Regions from separate parts of the Nocardioides dongxiaopingii genome, predicted to be linked through region 3. Evidence: predicted binding sites of a transcription regulator. Region 3 holds the regulator's gene; each other region holds the start of a gene.
The links. The regulator LexA, encoded in region 3, represses DNA repair genes until DNA is damaged. The targets are predictions, from matches to a motif close to TCGAACANNTGTTCGA.

Region 1: the regulator LexA is predicted to act here: its motif matches at 1,156-1,171, upstream of recA (recombinase RecA).
Region 2: the regulator LexA is predicted to act here: its motif matches at 1,245-1,260, upstream of FE634_RS21730 (HNH endonuclease signature motif containing protein).
Region 4: the regulator LexA is predicted to act here: its motif matches at 1,183-1,198, upstream of FE634_RS21725 (HNH endonuclease signature motif containing protein).

What each region holds. Positions count from the first base shown of each region.
Region 1 is NZ_CP040695.2:2,670,723-2,672,919, forward strand. It holds gene recA (recombinase RecA) at 1-1,014, opposite strand, end outside; gene FE634_RS12475 (S-methyl-5'-thioadenosine phosphorylase) at 1,232-2,029, opposite strand; gene FE634_RS12480 (DUF3046 domain-containing protein) at 2,026-2,197, opposite strand, start outside.
Region 2 is NZ_CP040695.2:3,877,203-3,879,399, reverse strand. It holds gene FE634_RS21730 (HNH endonuclease signature motif containing protein) at 1-1,203, opposite strand, end outside; gene FE634_RS18305 (helix-turn-helix domain-containing protein) at 1,315-2,197, opposite strand, start outside.
Region 3 is NZ_CP040695.2:3,322,489-3,324,685, forward strand. It holds gene FE634_RS15530 (LysM peptidoglycan-binding domain-containing protein) at 1-130, opposite strand, end outside; gene lexA (transcriptional repressor LexA) at 408-1,136, shown strand; gene FE634_RS15540 (MXAN_6640 family putative metalloprotease) at 1,282-2,197, shown strand, end outside.
Region 4 is NZ_CP040695.2:3,832,068-3,834,264, forward strand. It holds gene FE634_RS18095 (hypothetical protein) at 1-283, opposite strand, end outside; gene FE634_RS18100 (GTP pyrophosphokinase) at 322-1,053, opposite strand; gene FE634_RS21725 (HNH endonuclease signature motif containing protein) at 1,228-2,197, shown strand, end outside.

The DNA.
Region 1 (2,197 bases), 650 kb from region 3:
GGTCTTGTCGCCGTCGACGGTGGGCCCGACGCCGAGCTTCTCGAGGATCTTCTTCTCGAGCTCGTTGGCGAGGTCGGGGTTGTCCTTGAGGAAGGTGCGGGCGTTCTCCTTGCCCTGGCCGAGCTGGTCGCCGTCGTAGGTGTACCAGGCGCCGGCCTTGCGGATGATGCCCGCCTCGACGCCGACGTCGATCAGGCCGCCCTCGCGGCTGATGCCCTTGCCGTACATGATGTCGAACTCGGCCTGCTTGAACGGCGGGGCGACCTTGTTCTTCACGACCTTGACCCGGGTGCGGTTGCCGACCATGTCGGTGCCGTCCTTGAGGGTCTCGATGCGGCGCACGTCGAGGCGGACCGAGGAGTAGAACTTCAGCGCGCGACCACCGGTGGTGGTCTCCGGCGAGCCGAACATCACGCCGATCTTCTCGCGCAGCTGGTTGATGAAGATGGCGGTGGTGCCGGAGTTGTTGAGCGCACCGGTCATCTTGCGCAGCGCCTGGCTCATCAGGCGGGCCTGCAGGCCGACGTGGCTGTCGCCCATCTCGCCCTCGATCTCGGCGCGGGGCACGAGCGCGGCGACGGAGTCGATGACGATGAGGTCGAGGGCGCCGGAGCGGATCAGCATGTCGGCGATCTCGAGCGCCTGCTCACCGGAGTCGGGCTGGGAGACCAGCAGGGCGTCGGTGTCGACGCCGAGGTTCTTCGCGTAGTCGGGGTCGAGCGCGTGCTCGGCGTCGATGAAGGCCACGATGCCGCCGGCGGCCTGGGCGTTGGCGACGGCGTGCAGCGCCACCGTCGTCTTTCCCGAGGACTCCGGGCCGTAGATCTCCACGACGCGACCGCGCGGGAGGCCACCGAGGCCGAGCGCGACGTCGAGCGCGATGGATCCGGTCGGGATGATCTCGAGGGGGGCGCGCGTCTCGTCGCCGAGGCGCATCACCGAGCCCTTGCCGAACTGCTTCTCGATGTTGAGCAGAGCAGTGTCGAGGGCCTTGTCGCGGTCTCCACCAGCCATGGTGTTACTTCCTTGTCAGTCGTCGGGTTCCAGGCACATCGACGACGCTAGAGGGAGCCACCGACAACGCCTGGTCAGCGCCGTCGTGCCTGTGGAGAACCTCGCTCCGCGTCGTGCCTGTGGAGAAAACCTAGCGCAGGTTCGAACAGGTGTTCGGCACGCGCGCCAGCGTGTCGCGACGGGACGTGCCGGTCGTCCTGGGCCCGGCCGGGCCGGCTCAGCCGGGGACGTCGTAGGTGAGCGCGACGTCGTCGGCCCAGCTCGAGCACGCGCAGCCGGTCGGGTCGGGCAGCTGCGCGATCGCGGTCGAGAGCAGGCCGGTCAGCCGCGAGAGGTTCTCCCGGAACCGGGCGAAGACCTCCTCCTGGCCGACCCCCGCGCCGCTCTCGGCGCCGGCGTCCATGTCGGTGACCAGCGCGATCGAGGCGTAGCAGAGGCGCATCTCGCGGGCCAGGGCCGCCTCGGGCGCCCCGGTCATGTTGATCAGGCTCCAGCCCTGGTCGGCGTAGTGCCGCGACTCGGCGCGCGTGGAGAAGCGCGGGCCCTCCACGACGACCATCGTGGCGCCGGCCCGCACGTCCGGGGCCGCCGTCGCGAGGGCCTGGGAGACACCCGCGCAGTAGGGGTCGGCGAAGGGCAGGTGCACCGCGCCGCGCTCGACGTAGGAGCCGACCCGGCGGAAGGTCCGGTCGACGAGCTGGTCGGGGACGACGACGTCACCGGGCGCGACGTCGGTGCCGAGCCCGCCGACCGCGCACGGGGCGAGGACCTGGCGCACGCCGAGCGAGCGCAGCGCCCAGAGGTTCGCGCGGTACGGGATGGCGTGCGGCGGGTGCTCGTGGTGGGGTCCGTGCCGCGGCAGGAACGCGACCCGGCGCCCGGCCACCTCACCGACCGAGACCGGCGCCGACGGGTCGCCGTAGGGGGTGGTGACGACGTGCTCGACCGGGTCGTCGAGGAAGGAGTAGAAGCCGGAGCCGCCGATCACGGCGACCTCGGCCAGGGGGCCCGTCACCGCTTCGTCGCCGGCAGCTCGAGGGCGCGCCAGACCGCGGCCCACACCTGCTTCGGCGGGACGCCGGCGTCGAGCGCCTCCTGGGCGGTGCGCCGGTCGAGGTCGGCGAGCACCACCTGGTCGGCCCACGTGCGGTGGTAGACGTCTCCGAGGGCGTCGGACATGCGC
Region 2 (2,197 bases), 550 kb from region 3:
CTCGGCTGGTGGTGGGTCGAGTGGGGTGGTGCCGTGGTGGTCTCGTCGGTAGGTGAGGCCGGAGGGTGCGGTCCAGTGGTAGGTGCCGGGGTCGGTCATCCGGTAGGTCCAGTGGCTGTGGGTCTTGGCGCGGTGGTGTCGTCGGCAGAGGGGTGCGAGGTTGTCGCTGCTGGTGGTGCCGCCGGCTGAGTACGGGACGACGTGGTCGAGGTCGCAGCGGGTGGCGGGGCGTCGGCAGTGGGGGAAGACGCAGGTGAGGTCGCGCAGCTCGACGTGTTCGCGCAAGCGGTCGGGGGCTTCGTAGGCCTCGACGTGGACGTGCTGCTCGAGGTCGATGACGGGCTTGATGACGACCTTCGCGGCGGTGGCGCACCAGGTCTCGATGGTCTCCACGGTGACCGGGGTGCGGGTGGTCTCGCAGCGCCCGACGTCGGGTGAGTCCTGGTGCAGGTGCACGACGAGCGTGCGTCCCGCCAGGTCGAGGGGTTGGTCGCCGCGGGCGAGGTCGCCGAGGGCGATCGAGCGGCGGACGTCGAGGAACTGGTCGCAGCCGGCGTCGGCGAGGGCTTGGGCGCTGGTCTGGAGGGCGTGTTCGAGGTCGAGGGCGTCGGGGACCGTCAGGAGGGCGTCGAGGCGGACGTGACCGTCGATGGTGGCGTGGTCGAGGTCGACCCGCACGTGCCGCTGGTCCCTGCCTGCGGTGGCCTGGTCGGGGGCGTGGCGGGCGATGGCTTCGTCGACGAGGCGGTCGAGCTGGGCGTAGGTGATGGTGGAGACGGCCTGGGCGAGCCGGGCGTCGACGTGGGTGGCGCCGTCGAGGGGGAGTCGCATGGTGGCGTCGGCGATCTTGGCGGCCTTCCACACCGGCAGCCGTCCGGCGAGGACTGCGGCCCAGAGTCGGGGGAGTCGGTGGTGCAGCTCGAGGGCGCGGGCGAGGTACTTCAGCCCGGACTCGGTGGAGGAGCCGAGGGCGGCGGCGAGGTCGTAGGCGGCGAACTCCTCGATCGCCGGGCAGCCGGGGCCGCCGAGGGTGAGGGCACGTTCGCCGAAGGTCATCGCCGCGGGGTCGGCGTCGGTGGTGTGCTCGGTGGCCCAGTCGAGGACCGCGACCAGGGTCGCGATCTCGGCCCGGCGGGCCGCAGCCTGGTGGGTGCGCACCGCCGCCAGCGCCGGGTCGGCGGTCCGGGCGGTGGCTGCGGGCATGGCCCCATTCTAGTCCGGCCAGCAGACAATCGCTACGGTGTTCGAACATCTGTGGACGGCGGGCGGGCCGGTCCGGCAGCCCTCGGGGAGCCTCCGGCTCGACCGGGTCGGCTAGCGGCGGGGTGGGGCCGGGACCGGCACCCGGGCCCCGGGTCCGGACCACACCAGGGGGGCGGGCAGGACGAGGTCGCCCGAGGTCAGGCCGCGCAGGAGCCCGGCCATCTCGGGTGCGCAGCCCGGACCGGTGGTCCGGGACTCGGCGAGGGTCAGGAAGGCCGTGGTGAGGCGGAGCCACCGGCGGGTGCTGCCGGCGTGGTGGGTGCGGACGTGTGGCCGGGCCGAGAGCCAGGCCGCGAGCGCGGGGCGGGCGAGGACGTCGCCGGTGTCGGCGACCAGGCACAGCCGCGCGCCGTCGGTGCCGCTGCCCTCCAGGCCGTCGAGCCAGCGACCGAGGTCGAGCCGGCCGCGGCGCGCGTGCGCGGCGGGGTCGGCCAGCGCGGCGCGGGTGGCGGCGTACAGGTAGAGGGGGGCCAGGCCGGTGCGCGGCGAGCGGGTCCGGGCGTGGCGGGTCGCCCCGGTGGCGGTGGCGTCGCGCACGAGGAGCGCGACCAGGCGGACGTCGCGGGCCAGGACCAGCCCGACCACCTCGACCAGCTGGACGACGAGCTCGGGCGTGGTCGCGACGCGGAAGGTGTCGGCGCCGTTGGGCCGGACGCCCTGGGCCTCCCACGCCCGCGCGACGGTGCTGTGCCCGACGCCGAGGTGCGCCGCGAGGCTGCGCGCCGACCAGGTCGTGGCGCCGACCGACGCCGGCGGCGGCGCCAGGGTGGCCGCCACGATCGCGCGGTCGTCGGCCGCGCGGACCGGCTTGGGCGGCTGGTCGTGGAGTCCGGCGAGACCGGCGTCGGCGTAGCGCGTGCGCCACGTGTGCACTGTCTGCCGGCTCACGCCCAGCACCCGCGCCACCTGGGTCGGTCCGATCCCGCGGCCCGAG
Region 3 (2,197 bases):
AGGCGACGCCGACGGCGGCCAGGACCAGCAGCGCCAGCACCAGCACCACGAGACGTCCGCGGCGGGTCAGCCGGTAGTCGGGCACGCGAGGAGCCGACAGGGCGGTGGGTGCGATCGTCGTGGTGCTCATGGGTGCCTCCTGGGGAAGTGGCCGTGCTGGTGGAGCCGAGGATGTTGCTGACGATTCGATGTCTAACGGGAGGCACCGACAGTCCTGCTGGTGCACCGCTCTCGATCAGACATTCGATCGAACACATGAGCGAGACTAGATCAGGTGTTCGAACGATGCAACCCCCGAGTCGAACGCGTGTTCCCACGACCCAGCTGACCTGGCCGCCCGGATCGGGCGCGACACGCCGTTCGAACACCTGTTTGAACACGGTGGCGATCGGTGGCACGCTGCAGCCATGCCCCGGACACGTACTGGCACCCCGAAGATCACCGAGCTCCCGGACGGTCCCGCCGACGCGACCGGCCTGACCCCGCGTCAGCAGCGCGTCCTGGCCACCATCAAGGACAGCATCGAGCTGCGCGGCTACCCGCCGAGCATGCGCGAGATCGGCGAGTCCGTCGGGCTCACCAGCACCTCGAGCGTGGCCCACCAGCTGCGCACGCTGGAGCAGAAGGGCTTCATCAAGCGCGACCCGAACCGTCCCCGCGCCCTCGAGGTGTTCCTGCCCGAGGTGATGGCCGCGCGGCGCTCGCTGGGCAGCAGCGACGACTCCTCGATCGACGAGACCGGCATCGGCGACACCGCCCCGCCGCCCACCAACGTCCCGCTCCTGGGCCGGATCGCGGCCGGCGGTCCGATCCTGGCCGAGCAGACCTACGACGACGTCTTCCCGCTCCCCCGCCAGCTGGTCGGCGACGGAGAGCTGTTCATGCTCGAGGTGTCCGGGGAGTCGATGATCGAGGCGGCCATCTGCAGCGGCGACTACGTCGTGGTCCGCCAGGCCCAGACCGCGGAGAACGGCGACATCGTCGCGGCGATGATCGACGGCGAGGCGACGGTCAAGACGTTCCAGCGCAAGGACGGCCAGGTATGGCTGCTGCCGCACAACCCGGCGTTCGACCCGATCGACGGCACCCACGCCTCGATCCTCGGCATCGTCACCGCGGTGCTCCGCAAGGTCTGACCCCCGGCCCGTCCGCAGGCTTCGCACGACCCCGAGACCGCCACCGGCACGACGCCGGTGGCGGTCTCGTCGTCCCTGTCCCGGCGGCTCGGCAACTGTCGGTGCGCCGGGTTAGGTTGTGGCCCCACTCACGAACGGAGCCTCCATGCGCTTGCGCACTCGTCCCCGAACCCAGGCCAGCGTCCGCGCGCTGGTCGTGCTGGGCGCCGTCGGCGCCCTGCTGATCGGCATGCTCGCGGCCCTGGCGGGTCCGTCGGTGGCCCGGGTCCCCTCGGGTGACACCGACTCCAAGCAGGCCACGGCGACCGACCCGTCGGTCCGGCAGGCCTCCCACGCGCTCCGCCGCGCCGAGAGCATCCGCGAGGACGGCGCCGCCGGCCGCGACGCCACCATGGTGCTGCGCGACCTGGCCAACACCCGCGCCGACCTCCCCGACGCCGAGCGGGCGGCCGCCGATGCGCTGATGAAGCGCCCGACGAGCTCCGGCGGCGACGGCTACCTCAACTACGGCAGCGTCGAGGAGGAGACCCCGGTCTGCACCGCGACCCTGTGCGTCCACTACGTCACCAGCGGCCAGCACGCCTCGACCCCGGAGTACGTCGCCACGGCGGTCGACACGCTCACCAGCGTCCAGCAGGCCTACCTGACCTCCGGCTACCGCGCGGTCAAGAGCGACGGCGGGCTCGGCGGCAACAGCCTGCCCGACGTCTACCTCGGCAACATCGGGGTCAACGGCCTGTACGGGTACTGCACCTCCGACGACCCGAGCAAGAGCACCCAGCGCTGGGACCGTTGGGCCTACTGCGTGCTCGACAACGACTACAGCGCCTCGGAGTTCCCGACGAACACCCCGACCGAGAACCTCCAGGTCACCGCCGCTCACGAGTACTTCCACGCCATCCAGTACGCCTACGACCGCTACGAGGACTCGTGGCTCCTCGAGGCCACGGCGGCCTGGGTCGAGGACGAGCTCTACGACGGCGTCGACGACAACCTGCAGTACCTGCGCAGCAGCCAGCTCCGCTCGCCCGGCACCCCGCTCGACACCTTCGACCCGAGCA
Region 4 (2,197 bases), 510 kb from region 3:
CCGCGAGCGTCGCGGTGACGGCGAGGGCGGAGGCGGCGCCGCCCAGCCCGAGCCAGGCGACGGCGTCCGGCCCGGACGCCAGCAGGAACGCACCGGTGGCCAGCAGCGCGACGTACACGACGGCCACGAGGGGCACGATCGCCCGGCTGTGCCGGTCGTGCGCCACCTGCCAGTCCTCGGCACCTCGCGACGCCAGCGCCGGGTAGACCAGCGTGGTCACAGTGACCTGGAAACCGGCGTGCAGCACCGAGGCGAGGGCGAACGCGGCGGCCGGGGTGTCCACGACGACGACCGTAGGGGCTCGGCCCCCACCCCTCCGGGTCAGCCGTCGAGGCGGCGCAGCGACTCCACGAACGACGCGTCCGGTCCCGAGCCCCGGCGCAGGCCAGCGACGACGTCGGTCGGCAGGTCCTCGAGGCCGCGGATCTCCTGGCGCAGCCGCTCCATGGTGGTGTCGAGCCCGGCGGCGTTGTCGGCCGCCTCGCGCAGCCCGGCGAGCAGGTCGGCGGGCACCTCGCTGTCGTACTTGTAGTAGATCTTGTGCTCCAGGCTGGCCCAGAAGTCCATCGCGATGGTGCGGAACTGCACCTCCACCGGCACCGGCACCGGGCCCTCGGACAGGAAGACCGGCACCCGCACGATCGCGTGCAGGCTGCGGTAGCCGTTGGCCTTGGGCCGCGAGATGTAGTCGCGGACCTCGACCACCTCGATGTCGACCTGCCGGGCGAGGAGCTCGAAGACGCGCACGACGTCCGAGACGAACGAGCAGACCACCCTCACACCGGCGACGTCGCACACCGTCGCCCGGATCTCCTCCCACGAGGCCGACCCGTCGACGGCGATGCCCTTGCGCACCATCTTCTCGCGCAGGCTCTCCGGGCTCTTGAGCCGCGACCGGACGTGCTCGATGGGGTTCTCGTCGTGCAGGTGCGCGAACTCGTCGCGCAGGATCGAGAGCTTGGTGACCACCTCGTCCATCCCGAACTTGTGCTCGAGCAGGAAGCGGCGCAGGTCCGGCACGAAGGCGAAGTCCGGCGCTGGTTCGGCTGTCACGGCCCCCACCCTAGGTGCCCGCGCTGAGGCCGGGATGAGAGCCGACCGCGACGACGCGGAGCTCGTCGCCCTCGGCCACGTGGGGGTTGAGCCAGCTACGCGGAGTCGAGGAGGCCGTCCACAACTGAATCGAACACACTGGCGAATGTCTGCCGATCAGACTAGAATGGAGCCATGCCCTCAGCCACCGCCACCCGGACCGCCGACCCGGCGCTGGCGGCGGTGCGCACCCACCAGGCCGCGACCCGCCGGGCCGAGGTCGCGACCCTGGTCGCGGTCCTCGACTGGGCCCTCGAGCACACCACCGACGACGACCCCCACACCGTCACCTTCGGCGAACGCCCGCTCCCGCTGGGTGGCGTCGGCTGCCCGGTCATCGAGGAGTTCGCCGCCTACGACCTCGCCGCCGCGATGGGCATGAGCACCGACGCCGGGCTGGGCTACCTCGGCCGGGCCCTCGAACTCCGCTACCGGCTTCCCCGGCTCTGGGCAGCGGTCCTCGACGGCCGGCTCCCCGTCTGGAAGGCCGGTCGGATCGTCGAGTCGACGATGCGCCTGCCCGTCGACGGCGCGGCGTACGTCGACGCCCGACTCGCCCAGGCCGTCTCCTCGATCACCTTCACCCAGCTCGACCGCCTCGTCACCGAGGCCCTCGCCCGCCACGCACCCCAGGACGTCGCTCCGCCCGCCGACGAACGGCACGCCTGGCTCGACCTCACCCACGCCACCCTCCAGGGTCACGTCCGTCTCGACGCCCTCCTGTCGGTTCCCGACGCGATGAATCTTGAGGACGCCCTCCAGACGGGAACTTCGAGGCTCACCGACGCCGGGTGCGAGGAGCCCCTCGACGTCCGCCGCTCGATCGCCCTCGGCGACCTCGCCCGCGGCGAGCAGCCCCTCGACCTCGTCACGCGACCCACCCGTGACCTCGTCGTGCACGTCCACCACGACAGTCCGGACCTTGGGCGCTGCGCGACCACCCGGAGTCCGGTCACCGTGGAGACCATCCGCACCTGGTGCGGTGCCGCCGCGAAGGTCACCATCAAGCCCGTCATCGACCTCGAGCAGCACGTCCACGTCGAGGCCTACGAAGCACCCGACCGGCTCCGCGAACAGGTCGAGCTGCGCGACCTCACCTGCGTCT